Regions from separate parts of the Lysinibacillus sp. JNUCC-52 genome, predicted to be linked through region 1. Evidence: riboswitches for the same ligand, from Rfam matches in the RefSeq annotation. Region 1 holds a riboswitch; the other holds the start of a gene.
What was found. Region 1 has a riboswitch for S-adenosylmethionine ahead of JNUCC52_RS16275 (bifunctional homocysteine S-methyltransferase/methylenetetrahydrofolate reductase). Riboswitches for the same ligand answer to the same signal wherever they lie in the genome.
Positions count from the first base shown of each region.

Region 1 (3,813 bases):
TAATAAAATTTTAGATGCCATGACACAAGCGAAGTGTCAAAATGATCGTATGGAAAAAGAAGTGCAAGCTGTGGCACTCATTCTGAATGAGCTTGGCCTTGCATTTAATGAAGTCACAAATTCTGCAGATAAATTAGCGAGTGTTGCCCAAAACTTAAACTAATTGAAATTATTATTAATGGGAGGACCTTATTAAAATACTTTCAATTAAAATTTAATTTAAAATCCGCTTTGCTTTCCGCAGGTAGGATAAGAGCCTTATGAATATTGTGCTCTTGCTTACTTTTACAGAAAGTGAAGCGGATTTTTTTTTGAGGTGCCTGTCTGTGGAGTGCCAGGCACACAAACAATTTCCCGTATCTGAGGTGTCAGGCACACAAACAATTCCCGTCTCTGAGGTGTCAGGCACACAAACAATTCCCGTCTCTGAGGTGTATCTGAGGTGTTATCTGAGGTGTCAGGCACGCAAACAATTCGCCGTATCTGAGGTGCCAGGCACGCAAACAATTCCCCGTACTTTATTTTTGCTAAATTTGTAATGGGTTGAACGTAAATGTTTGCGAAAAAAGTTTATACTAATAGGAGATAAATAAAGAAATTAGGGGCGATTCTTCATGGAAACAATAGTTGTATTAGGTGGCGGAATTACTGGTTTATGTACGATGCATTATTTACAACGTCAAGTATTGGAGAAAAAAATAGATGTAAAACTAGTACTAGTTGAAAAAAATGCTTATTTAGGTGGAAAGCTTCACTCTGCGTATGACCAAGGTTTTATAATGGAAACGGGTGCTGATTCAATTGTTGCTCGGCATAAAGGGGTCATGGAGCTAGTGCAGGAGCTTAATTTTGAACAGGAGCTCGTGTACAACGAAACAGGGGTTTCTTATATCTATACAAATGACGAATTACATGCAATACCAGCAGATTCAACATTCGGTATCCCTATGAGCTTATCTTCTCTTGAAGCGAGTACACTTGTATCAGACGCTGGTAAGCAAATTGCATTACAGGACTTAACGATGCCAAATAAAGGATTTACTAAAGAAAGCTCAATAGGTGAGTTTTTAACGTATTACTTAGGAGAAGAGCTTGTACAAAATCAAATAGCACCAGTATTAGCAGGCGTATATTCTGGAGATCTACATCAACTTTCAATTGCTTCTACACTGCCGTACTTAATTGATTATAAAAATGATTACGGAAGCATCATTAAGGGGTTTGATGCAAATCGCGAACAATTTATGAAAGCTTCCAATAAAAAATTTATTTCGTTTAAAGAAGGCTTATCATCACTGATTGATCGCCTTGAAGAAACATTAACGGAAGTAGAAATTATTAAAGGTGTAGCAACAACAAGTGTAAAGAAACATGAAGGGCAATATACAATTACTTTGGCTAATAATAGAAAGCTTGAGGCTAATCACGTTGTATTAGCGCTACCGAATGATGCGGTGCAAAGCTTATTACAGGACCCATCATTGGATCGTTACTTTAAAGAGTTTACGACAGCTTCTGCCATAACAATTTACTTAGGCTTTGATGTACCAGATGCAGTGTTACCAGCAGATGGAACGGGTTTTATTGTATCGCATAATTCAAATGTGCAATGCAATGCGGCAACGTGGACAAGCCGAAAATGGAAGCATACATCTACTAATAGTAAATTACTTGTACGACTGTTTTATAAGAGCATTAATCCTGCGTACGAAAAATTACGAAAGATGACAGATGAAGAACTAGCAGCTGTCGCATTAGAAGATGTGAAGAAAAGTTTAGGTATTGATGAAAAGCCAACTGTTGTTAATGTTGCAAAGTGGATCGACCAAATGCCGAAATACGATTTAGCACATCATGAAGCATTGAAGGGCTTAACAGCTGAGCTTGCAGAAAAGTATCCCAATTTATCGATAGCAGGTTGCTCTTATTTTGGAGTAGGTATTGGTGCTTGTATTCAAAATGGTAAAAAAATAGGCGAAGAGCTTGCAGAAAAACTAGTATAGTAGTGAAATAAATACGAAAATAGGTATTTTTCTGGAGAAATCTCCTTTGTTAAGTGAAATAGTCTTGACTCTATCGCCTGTAAACGATATGATTCTTTTAATTATTTGAAAAATTCATACTACATTCTTATCGAGAGAAGCCGAGGGACTGGCCCAATGAAGCTTCAGCAACCAACTCATGTCAGGTGCTAAATCCAGAAGACCTTATTGGTCGAAGATGAGAAGGAAAAACAATTACGATTCGTTAAAGCCTTCTTTTTTGTAAAAGAAGGCTTTTTATATTTTGGGAAAAAGGAAAGTGAGGCTTACGTTTATGGGATTGCTAGAAAAGTTAAAAACACATGTGTTAACTGCAGATGGTGCTATTGGTACTGTTTTATATGGCTACGGCTTGGAGTACTGCCATGAAGAAATGAATGTACAGAAACCAGAATTAATTGAAAAAATTCATAGAGAATATATTGCTGCTGGTGCAGATGTAATTCAAACAAATACTTATGGGGCTAATGCTATTAAATTAGCACGCTACGGCTTAGAATCGCGAGTGCAGCAGTTTAATGAAGCAGCGATCACGATTGCTAAACGTGCTGCAGCAGATGGTGGACAATTTGTGTTAGGCACAATTGGGGGTATCCGCGGTATTCGTAAAAGTGATGCTACGTTAGAGGAAATTTTAACGACAGTTGAAGAGCAAGCTAATGTGTTACTTGCAGGCAATCCAGACGGCCTTTTACTTGAAACGTATTATGATTTCGAAGAGTTAAGCGCAACGTTGAAAATGTTACGTGCCAAAACAAAGCTACCAATTATTGCGCAGGTGTCAATGCATGAACCTGGCGTGTTACAAAATGGAATGGCATTAAATTATGCATTGCACGAGCTTGAGATGCTTGGTGCAGATGTAGTTGGCGTAAATTGCCGTTTAGGTCCGCATCATACCATTCAAGCATTCGAAGGTGTTGAACTTCCTGAAAAAGCATTTATGTCTGCCTATCCAAATGCATCATTGCTAGATTTAGAGGATGGGCGTGTCGTATATGAATCAGAAGCAGATTATTTTGGTCGAGCAGCGGTTGCACTAGTTGACCAAGGTGTTCGTTTAATAGGTGGCTGCTGTGGCACAACACCAAAGCACATTGCGGCAGCGAAAAAATATTTAGAAGAGTTAACACCTATTGAAGAAAAGTTAGCTAAGCCAGAAAAAGTGGAGATTGTACGAGAAGCAGAGCCTGCAACATATGAGCCGTTACTTGAAAAGGTGAAACGTGAGCGCTCAGTTATCGTGGAGTTAGATACACCAAGGCATTTAGAGATTGATGGCTTTATTCAAGGGGCGAAAAAATTATATGAAGCAGGCGCTGATGTAGTGATGATGGCAGATAACTCACTTGCATCGCCACGCATTAGTAATGTGGCAATGGGTGCGTTATTAAAGGAAACACATGGTGTTCGACCATTAACGCATATAACGTGTCGTGACCGTAATTTAATTGGATTACAGTCGCATTTGATGGGCTTAAATGCACTTGGTATTCATGATATTTTAGCAGTTACTGGAGATCCGACTAAGGTAGGCGACTTCCCTGGTGCAACAAGTGTTTATGATGTATCTTCTATGGAGCTAATCCAACTGATTAAACAGTTGAATGAAGGTATTTCATTTTCTGGAAAGCCACTTCGTAAAAAAGCAAACTTTTCTGTAGCGGCAGCATTTAATCCGAATGTCCGTGTGTTAGATCGAGCGGTAGCCCGTCTAGAGAAAAAAATTGAACATGGCGCCGATTACTTTATTTCTCAACCTGTTTATACG
Region 1 covers NZ_CP065546.1:3,284,129-3,287,941, forward strand. Annotated here, with positions in the region: gene JNUCC52_RS16265 (globin-coupled sensor protein) at 1-163, shown strand, start outside; gene JNUCC52_RS16270 (protoporphyrinogen oxidase) at 615-2,003, shown strand; SAM riboswitch class I at 2,128-2,227, shown strand; gene JNUCC52_RS16275 (bifunctional homocysteine S-methyltransferase/methylenetetrahydrofolate reductase) at 2,317-3,813, shown strand, end outside.

Region 2 (3,813 bases), 240 kb from region 1:
TCTTCTTTAGACTTTCCATTGTAGGCAAGCGTAATACCATTAAAGCCATTACCTACAGTTGGTGGATTCGCTTCATTTATATCCTTTACTAAGCGATCAATTTGGAAAAGGGATATTTTAGTTCCTCCATTATTAAAGAAAATAACATCTGGATTTGCTTCATCCCCATAGACAACTACTTCGAACCCAAGCCCATCACGATAAAATGCCAACGATTCAACCATATTTTTCACACCTAATGTAATTAAATTTAAACGATTCATCCCATCGTCCCCTTTTCTACAGACTCTATTACATATTCTCCCTTTCTTGTGGCAAATCCTTTTTGCTCTATGCTATTGCCATTAATGTATACGCATTATCAAATTGCTACATGGCTGCACCCATTGCATTATTGTCTCGATTCAAACATCTTTATTTCAGCCATTTCGATTGCCATTTTTTCTGATAAAAATAATATTATCTCCGTACCGAACTTTTTTTACATTCATTGCAACATATATAAAAAGAGGACTACGCTAAGCTTTGTTAGCTAAGAACGGGCTATTTCAACACAAAATAGAATGCCACTACATAAGATACACTAAGATATTAGCTATAGATTGGAGGAATTCTGCTGTATTACAATCCTTATCCGTATTATGTTTATGTACATCAATATCCAAATTGGGGCGTTGCTAATTCGTCTTTCCCTCACCATTTGCCTGGACAGCTTGCGATGCCCACATCTCCAAACCCAAATCAGTACCCGCCTATTAATACATTGAAGTTGAAGACATCTGCCAAACAAATTCAGCCGATTATGCAGCAGGCCCAATTATTAACAGAGAAAATTGAAGGGTCCGATCAGTTTGCCCATGATCTTAAAAATGCCGCACAGCTTTCCAAGCAAGATGAAGTCCAAAAACTCATTTCTTCTGCAGGTGTTACAGCGAAATTCGAAGCGAAATATACGCCAGACAATATTCGAATTGTTTTATCAGAAGGTGGGTGCTGTAGTATCGCAATCATTTTATATTGGTAAGAAAGAAGGCAACTTATTTTTTATAACCATGCACTCCTATAGAACTTGTAAACTATTTATAATTATGCTAAAGTATTTGTTATTACTATTTCTGAAAATTCATATATTTTTCTTATCAAGAGAGATGGAGGGATTGGCCCTATGAAGTCTCAGCAACCAGTCTTAGGCATGGTGCTAATTCCAAATGGTGAAATTCGCCAAAAGATGAGAAGACTGACTTCAGTTACACGAGAGTCCTCTTCTACAAGTAGGGCTCTTTTTTTATTTTAATTAATGGTTAATTTCCTATTAGTTTTTCTAAGAAAAATTATGAACTTTTGAATGTAGTAGGCTTGAGCTTGTCCGCGAAAGCGTTCGCCTGAAGCGTAACGATGGGAATAATCATTCTTTTTTCACTTCGATGTTCGTATTTAATGACGCAATTGATTCACCACTCATAATTAAGAAAGCAGGGAATAAAAATGACAAATGAACTTTTACAAGCATTACAGCTATTAAAAACTAAGCAATGGGTCGACTTAACACATACATTCGGGCCAGACTCTCCTCATTTCTTTATGTTTGAAGATGCAAAATTTGAAACGCTATTTTCTCATAATGACGGCTTTTTTGCACAACAATTTACGTTTCCTGGGCAATATGGAACGCATATTGATCCACCTATTCATTTTGTTGCAAATACGCGCTACTTAGACGAATTAGAATTAAAAGAACTTGTCCTTCCGCTTATTGTTATAGATAAGTCCAAGGAAGCAGAATTGAACAATGACTTGACGTTAAGCGTACAAGATATTTTAGATTTTGAAGCAGAATATGGAGAAATTGAAGCAGGTACATTTGTTGCACTGCGAACTGATTGGAGTAAACGTTGGCCAGATAAGGACTTATTCAATAATAAAGATAAAGACGGTCATAACCATATTCCAGGTTGGGGATTAGAAGCGTTGCAGTTTTTATTTACAGAACGGAAAATCAATGCCATCGGTCATGAAACATTCGATACAGATTCAGCGGCGGATTTCCGTAAAAATGGAACGTTAGATGGCGAATATTTTGTACTAGATCAGGATACATATCAAATTGAACTGATGACAAATTTAGATAAGCTACCAGCCAAAGGGGCAGTCATTTTCAATATTGTGCCAAAGCCTGAAAAAGCTTCTGGATTCCCTGTTCGTTCATTTGCTATTTTGCCTTAAATTTAAATAAAAATGGTCTGCCTCAAATGCCAAATAAACATTTGAAGCAGACCTTTTTTTACTATTTATTTAATAGTATTTCTTTTTTTAAATACAAAGTACACAATCAGCATTAATACGATAAACACCAATATGGCATATAGGCTGTATTGAGACAAATACATGCCAACAAAACGCCATTTATTTCCGAGTACTTTCCCTAAAGTAATAAAGGTGAAAGTCCATATTATTGCACCTGCATACGCATAAACAGCAAACTTTTTATAGGGATAATTATTAATAGCTGCAATATATGCTGTTAGATGACGAACACCAGGTATAAAATAGCCAATTAATAATAGGACAGGCCCTATCTTTTCAAACAGTTTTTTCGTAAACTCAATTTTTTGTGCAGTAATATGAACTTTCGGCCCATATTTTTGTAATAGCGGTAACCCAAATCGACGACCGACAAAGTAGCTGAGGGTGATGCCTCCTGCAGCTCCCACTGCAGCACTTATTAATGCAGGAATATGTTCTAAATTTTCACGATAAACATTATATCCTACATAGGTTAAAAAAATTTCGTCAGGAAGTGGCAGCCCGACAATCCCTCCAACTAGTATAAGAATAATTCCGAAATACCCGTAATGTTCAATAAGAGATTGCACGTGATGCACCATAAATTTACCCCACCTAAAGCCTTAATTTTCCCAATATCTTAGCTTACCATAAGCCTCTTAAAGTCAATTATTTCTATCAATTACTTTTGTATAGGTTTAATTATTATTACATGTATATTAATATTGTACAATCATCATAACTTTATTTTTGATAAATTCAGTTTTTAACAATTACTCTCTTTACCGTATCACCCTATCTCTTTCAGTCTAAATTTCTATTTCACATCACTTTATTTCCCTTACCGCCACCAGTGACGGATATGCTGACTGAAAACTACATACATGTGACAATGGCAACGAGATCATCTACTCCAATTTATTCATACAATCTAATAACATTCCTGTCTATCCAAAATATAAGTAGCGTTGAGCACATACTATGGAAGTAGATGTTAAAAGCTAAAAAGGGTCTCTTAGGGGCCATTACGATAGCAGAAAAATTTTATTTCTAATAATATTTATTACTCTAGATAAGTTGGAGCTTACGCAATGCATAATCAATGCCACCTTCATCCGAATCTAACGTGACATAATCAGCAATATTTTTTAATGCGACACTGCCATTTCCCATCGCAATACCATATCCAACTTGCTTTAACATATCAATATCATTCTCTCCATCTCCAAAAGCAATTGCTTCTTCTCGAGGGATGTTGAAATATTTTAGCACTGCTTCAACAGCGATGGATTTTGATACATCATCTTGTAACACATTCATAATTGTCGGATGCCATCTTTCAAACTTTAAATTAGGAAATTGTGTTATGTACTTTTTCTCCACTTGCTCATTGGCATATAAACACATTAAGTAAACTTGCTCATTTAAAATATTATGATTCGTGGGAGGATAGTCATCTAAAGATAATGTCTCCTTCATTGCCTTTAATGTTGCTTGATGACGAACATTATTCATGAATAGGTGGTCAGT
Region 2 covers NZ_CP065546.1:3,042,812-3,046,624, reverse strand. Annotated here, with positions in the region: gene JNUCC52_RS15070 (VOC family protein) at 1-263, opposite strand, end outside; gene JNUCC52_RS15065 (YuzC family spore coat inner layer protein) at 719-1,024, shown strand; SAM riboswitch class I at 1,134-1,235, shown strand; gene JNUCC52_RS15060 (cyclase family protein) at 1,486-2,223, shown strand; gene JNUCC52_RS15055 (DedA family protein) at 2,289-2,885, opposite strand; gene JNUCC52_RS15050 (Cof-type HAD-IIB family hydrolase) at 3,352-3,813, opposite strand, start outside.
Region 2: linked by a shared signal. The riboswitch ahead of JNUCC52_RS15060 (cyclase family protein) and the one ahead of JNUCC52_RS16275 (bifunctional homocysteine S-methyltransferase/methylenetetrahydrofolate reductase) in region 1 are both predicted to bind S-adenosylmethionine.